Regions from separate parts of the Caballeronia sp. AZ10_KS36 genome, predicted to be linked through region 2. Evidence: riboswitches for the same ligand, from Rfam matches in the RefSeq annotation. Region 2 holds a riboswitch; the other holds the start of a gene.
What was found. A riboswitch is a leader RNA that binds a small molecule or an ion and turns the genes downstream of it on or off. The one in region 2 is predicted to bind cobalamin.

Region 1: it holds a riboswitch for cobalamin, as region 2 does, so the genes downstream of both, NCR35_RS04455 (TonB-dependent receptor domain-containing protein) here and NCR35_RS16990 (CbtB domain-containing protein) in region 2, are expected to answer to the same signal.

What each region holds. Positions count from the first base shown of each region.
Region 1 covers NZ_JALQDQ010000004.1:68,971-74,961, forward strand. The annotation lists gene NCR35_RS04430 (SIMPL domain-containing protein) at 1-583, opposite strand, end outside; gene NCR35_RS04435 (EVE domain-containing protein) at 663-1,121, opposite strand; RNA gene ssrS (6S RNA) at 1,213-1,395, opposite strand; gene NCR35_RS04445 (cell division protein ZapA) at 1,514-1,828, opposite strand; gene NCR35_RS04450 (ATPase) at 1,825-2,214, opposite strand; cobalamin riboswitch at 2,454-2,748, shown strand; gene NCR35_RS04455 (TonB-dependent receptor domain-containing protein) at 2,834-4,705, shown strand; gene NCR35_RS04460 (FecCD family ABC transporter permease) at 4,741-5,739, shown strand; gene NCR35_RS04465 (ABC transporter ATP-binding protein) at 5,736-5,991, shown strand, end outside.
Region 2 covers NZ_JALQDQ010000025.1:337,631-343,621, reverse strand. The annotation lists gene lhpI (bifunctional Delta(1)-pyrroline-2-carboxylate/Delta(1)-piperideine-2-carboxylate reductase) at 148-1,089, shown strand; gene NCR35_RS17010 (hypothetical protein) at 1,172-1,489, shown strand; gene hmuQ (heme-degrading protein HmuQ) at 1,604-1,918, opposite strand; gene NCR35_RS17000 (DUF1428 domain-containing protein) at 1,958-2,329, opposite strand; gene NCR35_RS16995 (histidine phosphatase family protein) at 2,402-2,977, opposite strand; cobalamin riboswitch at 3,005-3,127, shown strand; gene NCR35_RS16990 (CbtB domain-containing protein) at 3,159-3,395, shown strand; gene NCR35_RS16985 (CbtA family protein) at 3,405-4,178, shown strand; gene NCR35_RS16980 (DUF1289 domain-containing protein) at 4,175-4,405, opposite strand; gene NCR35_RS16975 (cobyrinic acid a,c-diamide synthase CobB) at 4,402-5,700, opposite strand; gene cobO (cob(I)yrinic acid a,c-diamide adenosyltransferase) at 5,705-5,991, opposite strand, start outside.

The DNA of each region.
Region 1 (5,991 bases), on a different contig from region 2:
TATGTCCGACGTTCACCTCGCGAATCGAATAGCTGCTGTAGCCGAACGCCTGCGAAGCGGCTTGCGCCTGCTTGCGGAACGAATCGATAGCCTGCGTCGAGAGCTTCTGCTCCGCGGCGCGCTGCGCTTCCGGCGACAGCGAGAACGTGACGTTGCCGACCTGCATCGACGAACTCATCTTGCCCGCGAGCTTCGAGGCCGCCGCGAAGTCGTGCGATTCGAGCACGACCTCCGTGCGCCCGCGCCATGCGGAAATCTTGCCGTCGCGGTCGGTCGACGGATACACGGTGAACGAGCCGCTCTTCGCGGTGACGCCATCCACACCCTTCGCTTCACGCAGTGCGGCTTCGGCGCGCTGATTGAGCGTCGCGGTGAGCGATGACGGATCGGCGGCCTCCTGCTCGTAAAAGAGCGTGATGGTGACGACATCCTGCGGCACTTGCGCGCTCGCCTGCGCCGAAAGCGAGAGCACGCCCGCGGGCTGCGGATTGGCGATGACCGTCTGCGCGGCGGCCGAGGCGGAATAGGCGAGAGTGGCGCTCGACATCGCGAGGGCGAGGGCGGCGGCGGTTTTCTTGTTCATCATCGAAGGGCTCCAACGCAAGGCGTCGCGTGATTCGCGACCGCACTTAGGCGTCCGCCTCCAGCCCTTAGTTCCTGCTCTAGACGAGGCGTTCGGTAATAAAGCGCCACTCGTCCTCGGTGACAGGCGTGATCGACAGACGGTTGCCGCGCGCGAGCACTTGCATGCCGGCGAGTTCCGCGTGCTCGCGAAGCTCGGCGAGCGCAATGAGCCGCGTCTTCTTCACGAAGCTCACATCCACGAGCATCCAGCGCGGCGTGTCCTGCTTGGATTTGGGATCGTAGTAGGCGCTTTCGGGATCGAACTGCGTGGGATCGGGATACGCCGTCGAGCAGACCTTCGCGATTCCCGCGATACCCGGCTCGGGGCAGCTCGAATGGTAGAAGAGCACGCCGTCGCCGATCTGCATCTGGTCGCGCATGAAGTTGCGCGCCTGATAGTTGCGCACGCCGGTCCACGGCAGCGTCTTCTTGGGCGCGTGCGCGAGATGATCGATGCTCGCTTCGTCCGGTTCGGACTTCATCAGCCAGTAGCGCATGATTTCGGCGTGAAGGAGTGTGCGTGCGGTTTTGGGCGATGCAAATGAAAACGGCACCGGTAAGAACCGATGCCGTTCGTGCTTCGTAAATAAGGTCCCCGCCTCAGCCGCTAGGCCGGCATCCTGAACCTGGGTTCAAGATTGGTCGCGGTAAGCAACACTTCGGGTACATCAGACAGAGTGACGCGCGCGCCCGTGCTGCAACGTTCCGCAACCGTGCCAATGTAGCATTGGTTCAAGGAATATATGACCTTGGCGTACCAGGCAGGGAGACCTCACTGTACACCAAACGTTTGGTCCTTGCAGCCCTTGCCTGCGTTTCTCGCGGTATCTTTTTTTGATGGATATCGCGACGCTGATTAGATCAGCGCATGAGCGTCAGCGCGCTTCGCTCAGTGCGCCTCATATTGCGCAATGACCGCGCCGAGCTGCTCGTTCATCGAATGCATGGTGCGGCGGATTTCCTCGGCCGGGAACGCTTCGCCGTGGCGCACGCTTTCCTGCAGCTTGAGCAATTCGGACGCCAGGGAAAGCGCGGCCATTACCGCGATGCGGTCCGTGCCGCGCACGCTGCTTGCGTTGCGGACCTTGTTCATTTCGGCATCGACGCGGGCCACGGCTTCGCGCAGCGCGGCTTCGGTTTCCGGCGAGCACGCGAGGCGATACTGCTGGCCGAGAATGGATACTTCGATCTGCGTGGTCGTCATGCCTTCTCTCCTTGATGATGCTCGCCGTGCACTTCTTCCGCGTGCGCATGTTCGTGCTGCGCTTCGCGCGACGCGCTGGCTTCGGCGTTCAGAAGATCGAGCTGATTGTCGCTCTCGGCATGATGCGCTTTGCCGCGCGGCAGCTTTTCGAGGATCGCGTTGAGGCGCACTTGCGCGTCGTCGATCTTCGCGGACAGCGAATCGCGTTCGCCTTGCAGCGCGTCGCGCTCCTGGCGAACCTGCGCGAGTTCGGCCTGAACGCTGGCGTAATCGGCGCGCAGCTGTTCCATTTGTGCTTCGAGCGCGAGACGCGCCTGATTGTGGCGCTCGCTGATCTTGATCAGCCGGCCGATGTTCCCTGACAGTGATTCGAGTTCGTTGAGCATGTGCTGCGTCCTCTAAAGACCTGGCATTTTAGCGCGGTTCAAAGGCGCTTCCGATAATTGTCTCGTTTCGAGACGTAACAACACGCGATCTTGCGCGCATCGCCGCGTATTCATGTGTGGAATGGCCGCGCGTGACGCACCCGGATGCGCGGCTGACGACGCTCGCTCGTCGCTTGCTCGTCGCTCGGACCTCGCGATGAGGCGCCCCGCGCCTTCTTGACGGCCCTTATGCGCGCTCCTACACTTGCCGCACTTTTGGTGCTCGCGCCGCCTTTCTTGCGGCGCAGTCAAACGGGAAACAGGAAGCGTCGTCTCGCCTCGCGCGGCTCGCCAACCTGTGCTGCCCCCGCAACGGTAAGCGACCGCAACGCAAGTTGCAAGTCGTCCCACGCGCGTTTCTTCTCGTTGCTCCGTGGTCGTTTGTCATCGGAGACGCGACTGCAAGAAACGTGTCGGCGCCACTGCGCTTCGAAGCGCGGGAAGGCGGGACGATGCGTCGCCAGCCCGGATACCGGCCAATCGTCCAGCGCGCCGATGCTTTGCAATACGGCGCGTGCGTCGCGCACAGACCTCGCGGGGAGCGGGGCACGCGCCAGTCTCCAACGGGAACGCTTCACACATGGTCTTGCCTTCGTCCGGCCTCATTCGTCGCGCGGCGCGCGTCGTGATGTGCGCCGCCGCGAGTGCGCCGCTTGCACAGGCCGCGCACGCCGATTCCGATTCTCCGTCGCAGACACTCGCGCCCGTCGTCGTCACGGCGACGCGCAGCGCGCAACCGCTCGCCGATTCCATCCCGCAGGCGACGCTCTTCGACGCGCAAGACATCGCCGACAGCAATGCGGACGATGTGCTCGGACTCATCGCGCTCGCGCCCGGCGTGCAGATCACGCGCAACGGCGGGCCGGGCGCGACCTCGGGCGTCTTCATACGCGGCGCGTCCTCGACGCAATCGCTCGTGCTGATCGACGGCGTGCGCGTCGAATCCGTGTCTCTGGGCGCGGCGCAGTTGTCGCAATTGATGCTCGATCAGACCGGCCGCGTCGAAGTGGTCAACGGCAATGTGTCGGCGCTGTATGGATCGAACGCGATCGGCGGCGTCGTGCAGATTTTCACGAAGGAGGGCGAAGCACATCCGCCGCGCTTTCACTTCGAAGCCGAATACGGCAGCTATCACACGCAGCGCCAGTCGGCGGGCGTCGACGGCGCGCTCGATACCGATGGCCGCACGACGTTTAGCCTGAACGTGTCGCGCGAAAAGACCGACGGCTTCTCGTCGATCGATCCCGCGCTCGCGCCCGGCGCGAATCCGAACGCGAACGGTTATCTGAACGAAAGCGTCGCCGCGACGCTGCGCCACAAGTTCAGCGACAAGTGGGACGCAGGCGTGCGCTTCCTGCAATCGAACGGCGTGAACAGCTTCGACGATCCCTACGGCGTGCCGACCGATCTCAACGAATCGCATGATCGCGTGCGTTCGGCGTCGGTGTTCGCGAACGGCAAGCTCACCGACAACTGGACGACGCACTTCACCGTCGCGCAGGGGCAAGACCGCGCGAACATCGAGCACAACGGCGTCTATACGAGCCGCTTCGACTCGGAGAATCATCAGTATCTGTGGCAGAACGACTTCCGGCTCACCGAGGCGCACAAGCTCGTGTTCGGCTACGAGCATCTCGACCAGTCGCTCGATTCGGACCAGTTCAGCGCGCCCGACCGGCATGTGAACTCGGTGTTCGCGGGCTATGTCGGCCGCTTCGGTCCGAGCGAAGTGCAGGCCAACGTGCGCCGCGACCAGTATTCCGACTTCGGCGGCGCGAACAGCTACTATCTGGGCTACGCGTACAACTTCGATTCCCACTGGCGCGCGAGCGCGAGCTACGCGGCGTCGTTTCGCGCGCCGAGCTTCGACGATCTCTACTATCCGTTCAGCGGCAATCCGTCGATACAGCCGGAGCGCAGCCATTCGGCCGAGGCCGCGTTGCAGTACGCATCGGACAAGATCGGCGTGGTGCGTGTGACGGCGTTCGAGACGCGCTATTCGAATCTGATCGACTACGTGGGCGATAGCAGCGGCTTCTATACCGCGCAGAACGTGGGGCGCGCGAAGGTGCAGGGCGTCGAGGGATCGTGGGCGGGGCACGTGGGCGCAACCGACGTGCGCGCGAGCGTGACGTTCCAGAATCCCGTCGACGAGACGAATCACGAAGAGTTGACGCGTCGCGCGCGGCGCTTCGCGTCGCTGTCGGCGCATCGGTCGATCGGGCGCTGGCGCGTGGGCGGCGAGTGGATCGTGAGCGGCGCGCGCAGCGATTACGATTCGACGCTCGCGGGCTACGGCGTCGTCAATCTTTCGGCTCGGTACGACATCACGAAGTCGTGGTACGTGAATGCGCGCATCGACAACCTGTTCGACCGCAACTATGAACTGGCTTACTCGTACAACACGCCGCGTCGCGGCGCTTACGTCACGATCGGCTGGCATCCGTCGTGAGCCACGCCGCTGATGCGCGCCGTCCGATGAAGGCGATGCACGCAGGCCGCGCCGCCGCGATTTGGCTCGCGCTCGCGGCGGCGGCCCTTGGCGTGCTGGCGGCGTCGCTCGCGCTCGGAAGCGTGGCGCTGCCGCCGACGCGCGCCATCGCCGCGCTGCTGCACGCGCACGCGGCCACGCCCGATATCGCCGATGAAATCGTGCTGAACCTGCGATTGCCGCGCGCGCTCGCGGGCTTCGCATCGGGCGCGCTGCTCGCGCTCGCCGGTGCGCTGCTGCAAGTGCTGCTGCGCAATCCGCTCGCTGAACCGTACGTGCTCGGCGTGTCCGGCGGCGCGGCGGCGTTCGCGCTTTCCGCGATGCTCGCGTCGATGCCGTGGTGGGGAGTGGATCTCGCCGCGTGCGCGGGCGCGCTCGCATCCATCGTTCTGGTGCTCGGACTTGCGCGCGCGCACGTGTGGCACGGCGAACAGGACGCCTCGCCACGGCTCTTGCTCACGGGCGTCGTCGTCGCGGCGGGCTGGGGCGCGCTCATCACGCTGATACTCAGCGTGGCGCCCGAGAACCGGCTGCGCGGCATGATCTTCTGGCTGACCGGCGACCTCAACGGCGCATCGACGCCGTGGCCCGCGATGATCGCGCTCGGCGTGGCGCTCGCGTTGATCGTGCCGTGCGCGCCGCAGTTGAACGTGCTGTTGCGCGGCGAGGCCACGGCGCGTTCGCTCGGCGTGCCGGTGGAACGCCTGCGGCTGCGCGTGTATCTGGTGGCATCGCTCGCGGCGGCGGCAGCGGTGACGACGGCGGGGACTATCGGCTTCGTCGGGCTCGTGGTGCCGCATCTGCTGCGGCTCGCGTTCGGCAACGACCAGCGCATGCTCGTGCCCGCCGCCGCGCTCGCGGGCGGCCTCGCCGTGATGAGCGCGGACCTCGCCGCGCGCACGGTCATCGCGCCGGCGCAGTTGCCGGTGGGCGTCGTCACGGCGCTGATCGGCGTGCCGATGTTCCTGTGGATGCTGCTGCGAAGGCCGCGATGAAGCCGCTCTCTGTCGATAACCTCGTCTTGCGCGCGGGCGCCCGAACGCTCGTCGATGGCCTTAGCGCGACCATCGCGGCGGGCGAAGTGTGGTGCATCGCCGGGCCGAACGGCGCGGGCAAGACCACGCTCATCGGCGTGCTCGCGGGACTCGCGAAGCCGGCGTCGGGCGCGATCACGCTCGGCGGCCGCGCGCTCGCGTCGTGGCGCGCGGCGGACCTCGCCCGCGAACGCGCGCTGATGCCGCAAAGCA
Region 2 (5,991 bases):
TCCCGCATGGCAGTCGTGTGACACCGCCTTCCGCGTCATTCATTGTATGAAGCCGCGCGCTTTATGACACGAGCAGCGCGGCCCTTAGAATGGTCGAGCGTTTGATGGCATCACGATGGCACACCCATTCCAGAGGCGAACCGCACGATGATCGACACAGCTGGCGCAATTCCCTTTTTCGACGCGACGCAAACCGCACGCCTTCTGCCTTACGACCGCTTGGCGGATACGCTCGCCGCGACCATGCTCGATTATGCAGCCGGCCGCATAGCGAGTCCCGAGCGGATGGTGGTCCCGCTCGCGCACGGCGGAGTGATGCTCTCGATGCCCGCAACGGCCGCCGATATCGCGATGCACAAGCTCGTGAACGTGTGCCCGGGCAATGGCGCACGCGGCCTGCCGACGATTCACGGTCAGGTCACCGCTTTCGACGCCACGACAGGCGTGCCCCAGTTCATGCTCGACGGTCCCACGGTCACCGGTCGCCGAACGGCCGCAGTCTCCATGCTCGCGATACGCGCGCTGGCCGCCGATGTTCCGCGCGAAGTGCTCGTGATTGGCACCGGAAAGCAGGCGGCGTCGCATGTGGAAGCGCTTGCGAGCCTGTATCCGGAAGCGCGCCTCTACATTCTCGGCTCGCGTGCGGGGCGCGCGAGTGTTTTCTGCGCGGACCACGCCGAGCTTTCGCCGAACCTGGTCCCGCTCGAAGGTCCGGCGATACCGGACTCTATCGACGTGGTGATCACCACGACGACCAGCAAGACGCCGGTGTATTCGCTTGCGGCCAGCGCGGCGCGACTCGTGATAGGCGTAGGCGCTTTCACCGCCGATGCCGCTGAAATCGCCGCCTCGACGATTCATGCCAGCGCCTTGTTCGTCGACGATCTCGCAGGCGCGCGTCACGAAGCGGGCGATTTCATCCTCGCCGGAATCGACTGGAACACGGTGCGGCCGCTCGCGACGGCGCTTGCATCGCACGAAAGACCCGACATTCCGGTGGTGTTCAAGTCGGTCGGATGCGCGGCGTGGGACCTCGCAGCCTGCCGTGTCGCGAGGGTGGTCTTGTCGGACCAGAGCCAAGCCGCGTGACAGGTGGAACAACCTTTGCTGTAAGTTTGCTCGATGACGATTGCGCGACGGCGCTCAAGCACTCCAGCGAATGAACAGACCAATGAACAGTCGAATCGACACCGACCGGGCAGCATGGCCGGCATACCGAACCGCCGATACCAACGACCTCGCGGTTTCGCGGGCACCGGCGCCTTCGGCCCAAGGGCGCGCCGCGCCGCCCGCCGCTTATTTCATCTCCGTCCTCGAGATGGCGACCGGCGAGCAGTTGGGCAACGAGGAGCGCGTGCGCGCCGTCGCCATGCTGGAAAGCGAATTCGGTGCTGGACGGCCGCGCACACTCAAAGAGGCGGTGCGCATTTGCGCCGCCGCCATCGACTCGTCCACTTTGCAGCGCATGGCGCGCGGAGCCAAGGCCTGATTCGAAGCGCCCAAATCGAAGCGCCCAAATCGAAGCGCCCAAATCGAAGCGCCCAAGCGGTCATAGCGGACGCTCTTTAAGCACATTCTTTCATCAACGTGTAAAAGAAACGTGCTACTTGACGGTCTGAATGACTTCGAAGCCTTCGAATTCAGGGTGCCCGAGATAGAGCTGGCGCGTCTCGCCGCCTGCGTTGCGATGCGCGGCGCGAAAGGCGTCGGACCGCGTCCAGTCTTCGAACGCCGCCCGATTCGCCCAGATCGTGTGGCTCGAATAAAGGACGTGATCGTCCTTGGCCGGGCCCTTTAGCAAATGAAATTCGACGAAGCCGGGGACATCCCTGAGATGCGTGTCGCGGCTCGTCCATAGGCGCTCGAAGTCCGCTTCTGCGCCGGGCACGATCTTGAAGCGATTCATGGCGATATACATGTCGATACTTTCCTTTGTGGTGAGTCAACAAACGAAGGTTTAAGGGCGCGCCAGTTCGACTATCGTCGCAAATCCGCCGAAGAACATGCGCTTCGCGTCGAACGGCGGCTCGCCTTGCTCCATCATCGCCTTCAGGCGCGGGTCGTTCATGACCTTGGCGTTGACTGCGTCGCGCTGCTCGCGGGATTCATACAGTATCCACGAGAATGCAATCGTTTCACCTTCTCTCAATTGCACGCTCTGCGGAAATGAAGTGACTTCCCCTGGCTTGACGTCGTCGGCAATGCTTTCGACGAATTGCAGTGCGCCATGCTCAAGCCAGATCTTGCCTGCCTGCTCGGCCATGACGCGATACGCGTCGATCTTGTCGGTGGGAACAGGTACGACGAATCCATCCACATAGTGCGCCATGTGAGCCTCCTTGAGCCATATCGACAGCGTCATGCCGTCAATTGCATTGGAGCTTGAGCCGCACGACGAAGTTCAGGCCACGGTCCAGACGCCGCACCGTCGGTCATAGTCGAGCGATATGGACGACAGGGGCGCGAAGTCCATCGCAAAGATGGATTCGAGCGGGTCGCCTCGCACATGCGCCAATGCGGCTTTGATGACGATGGCATGCGTGACGATCAGGCAGCGTTCGATGCGGGCATCGTCACGCACAAGAGTTGCAAGCGCGCTCGCAATGCGTTCGGAAAGCATGGCAATACTCTCGCCGCCGTGCGGCCGCGCGGCGACATTCGAAAGCCATGCGCTCATGCCTTCAGGCTCTTTTTCGGCGATGGCGCGTATCGCATGCCCGCGCCAGCGGCCGTAGTCGATATCGTTGAATGCGTCGTTCGTTTCGACGGTGCTTGCTATGCATGCGGCAGTCGCGCGCGCAGCGGCCGCGGGACTTGCAATCACGCGGCCGTCGAAGCGTGCGAAGCGCTGCGCAAGAGCCGCGCGTTCATCGCATGCAGGCGGCTCGTCGCCCGTCGGAAAGCGGGCGGTTTTCATCGCGTGCGTGGCGGCGTGGCAGAGAAGCGTGACGTTCAATGATTGAGGCAATGGGCGCATCGTTGCTTTACTTTGCCCGCAATCGTCCTAGAATGGCAAGCTTGCAGTGTGAGGAAGCCGGTGCAAGCCCGGCACGGTCGCGCCACTGTAAGCGGCTTTCGTGAAAACGACGGTCCGCGAGTCAGACCCCGCTGCAAGCTCTTTCGTCTATTGGGACGCGCTTTTCCCTCGGAGAAAATCAATGAATGTCGCTCACGCGCCGGTCTATGCCGCCGCTCCTGTTTCGCCCGCCCTCGATGCGCCGGTGCCTATTCCGGTACGTGAAGTCTTGCCTTGGGCCGTGTTCATCGGCCTGATCCTTTTGATCGCCATTTATTTCGTCGGTGCGGAGCAGGGCGCGACGTCCATCTTCTCCGGCATGGTCGTTCACGAATTCGTGCATGACGGCCGGCACCTGCTCGGCTTTCCCTGCCACTAAGGGCGCGTCATGATTCGCAGTTTGTTGATACGCGGCATGATCGCGGGTCTCGTCGCGGGCGTGCTCGGCTTCGGTTTTGCGAAGCTGGTCGGTGAGCCGTTCGTTGCACAGGCCATCGCGTTCGAAGGAGAACATGCGCATGGACATGACCATCACGAAGCCACGACTCATTCACACGATCACGAAGGCGGCGACGGCGACGAAGAACTGGTGAGCCGGGACACGCAGGCCGGTGTCGGCCTCTTTACCGGCGTCGCGGTATTCGGCACTGCGCTCGGCGGCATTTTCTCGCTCGTCTTTGCGCTTGCTTATGGGCGGCTCGGCGCATTGCGTGCGCGCGGCACATCGGCGTTGCTGGCGATGTTCGGCTTCTTGAGCGTGGCGGTCGTGCCGTTCCTCAAGTATCCACCGAACCCGCCTTCGGTCGGCAACGCGGCGACGATCGGTCCGCGCACCGCATTGTTCTTCGGCATGTTGGCCATCTCGATCGCGGCAGCGGTGATCGCCGTCGCGCTGCAAAGGCGGCTGCGCGTGCGGCGGGGCGAGTGGAACGCAACGATGATTGCAGGCGCTTTCTACATCGCGTCGATGCTGCTCGTGCAGTTCGCGCTGCCGCGTATCGAAGAAGTGCCGGCAGGCTTCTCGGCGTCGTTGCTCTGGAACTTTCGCGTCGCGGCCATCGGTGTTCAGGTCATCATCTGGACGACGCTCGGGCTCGTGTTCGGCGCGCTCGCTGCTCGCGAACTCGAGCGGCCCGCATTGCGGAAAGTGGCGACCGTCTAAGCGTTTTCTCGCGATAACGCTGCTTGCCTTGCGGGCAATTCATCCAGTAGCGCGAGTTTCGCCGCATCGTCCATCGAGCGGAACGACTTGATCTCTTCGCGGCTCCGGAAGCATCCCGCGCACAGACCATGCGCGGGATCGAGCTTGCATACGCCCGTGCACGGCGAACCAACCGGCTCTTGCGACTTCGCGCGCGCAATAGTGAAGGCGAGGTCGACGATCGTCATAGCGATTCGCCGCGAAAGAGCGCCGCGGCGGCGGCCGGATTCGATGGCCAATACGCGTGCATATACGTGGCCGTGATCGGACCGTGGCGATAGAGGGCTTCGCCTTCGGCGCCTGTGGTTGCATGCTTCGAGGTCAGATGCGGCTGCATGGGTGTGTCGAGCGTGGAGTAATGGAACGTGTGACCGGTGAGCGCGCCGTGCGCGGTATCGAGCCTTTGCATTGCAAGACGCGCGAGGCGGCGCTGCATGAAGGCGTTGCCCGGGAGAAGACCGAGCATTGCATGCTTCGTGCCTTCCACGTCCGTCAGCGTATCGAGCAGATACAGCATGCCGCCGCATTCGGCGACGACAGCTCTTCGACGCGCCACATGCGCTTCCATGGATGCCCGCGTGCGCAGGTTCACGGCAAGCGTAGCCGCATGCAGTTCCGGATACCCGCCGGGAAGATAGAGCGCGTCGGCATCGGCTGGCACGGGTTCATCGGCGAGTGGCGAAAAGGTGCTCACGCGCGCGCCCATTGCGTGCAGCAAGTCGATATTGGCCGGATAGACGAATGAAAACGCGGCATCGCGTGCCACGGCGATATGCAAACCGTCGAGCAAACGCGGCGGCGCTTCGGGCTTCGCGTCCTCGAAGTGCACAGGCGGCGGGAGGTCCGCGAGCGCGGTAGCGGCAATGGCATCGGCGGCGCGATCCAGACGCGCATCCAGTCCCGCCACTTCTTGCGCTTGCGTCAAGCCGAGATGACGCTCGGGCAGTGCGATGTCCTCTGTATTCGACAGATGCCCGCAATAGCGCAGCCCATCCGGAATGGCTTCGGCCAACATCTGCGCATGCCGCGCCGATGCAACGCGATTGGCGAGCACGCCATGGAACGGCACGTCTGCGCGATAACGCGCCAGTCCGAACGCCACTGCGCCGAAGGTCTGCGCCATGCCATGTGCGCCGATCACGGCGAGCACCGGCACATTGAACGCGGCGGCGAGGTCGGCGCTGCTCGGCGTGCCGTCGAAGAGACCCATGACGCCTTCGATCAGAATCAGATCGGCTTCGCGCGCGGCCTCTGCGAGCAATGCGCGGCATGCGTCGAGACCGACCATCGACAGATGCAGCGAATAGACGGGCGATCCGCATGCGCGTTCCAGGATCATCGGATCGAGAAAATCGGGGCCGGTCTTGAATACGCGCACGCGCAGGCCACGCCGCGCATGATGACGCGCCAGCGCGGCCGTCACCGTGGTCTTGCCTTGATGCGACGCGCTCGCGCCGATGAAGAGTGCGGGGCAGGACGGCATGAGCTCAGTACTCGACGCCACGTTGAGCCTTGACGCCCTGCTCGCGATACGGATGCTTCACGAGCCGCATTTCCGTGACGAGGTCCGCCAGTTCGACGAGCGCATCCGGCGCATGACGGCCCGTCACGACCACATGCAGCATCGCAGGACGCGCCTTCAACACATCGAGCACTTCGTCGAGCGGCAAGTACTCGTACTTGAGCACGGTGTTGAGCTCGTCGAGCACGACCATCTGATATTCGCCGCTTTCGATCATGCGCCGCGCTTCGTTCCAGCCTTTGCGCGCGGTCG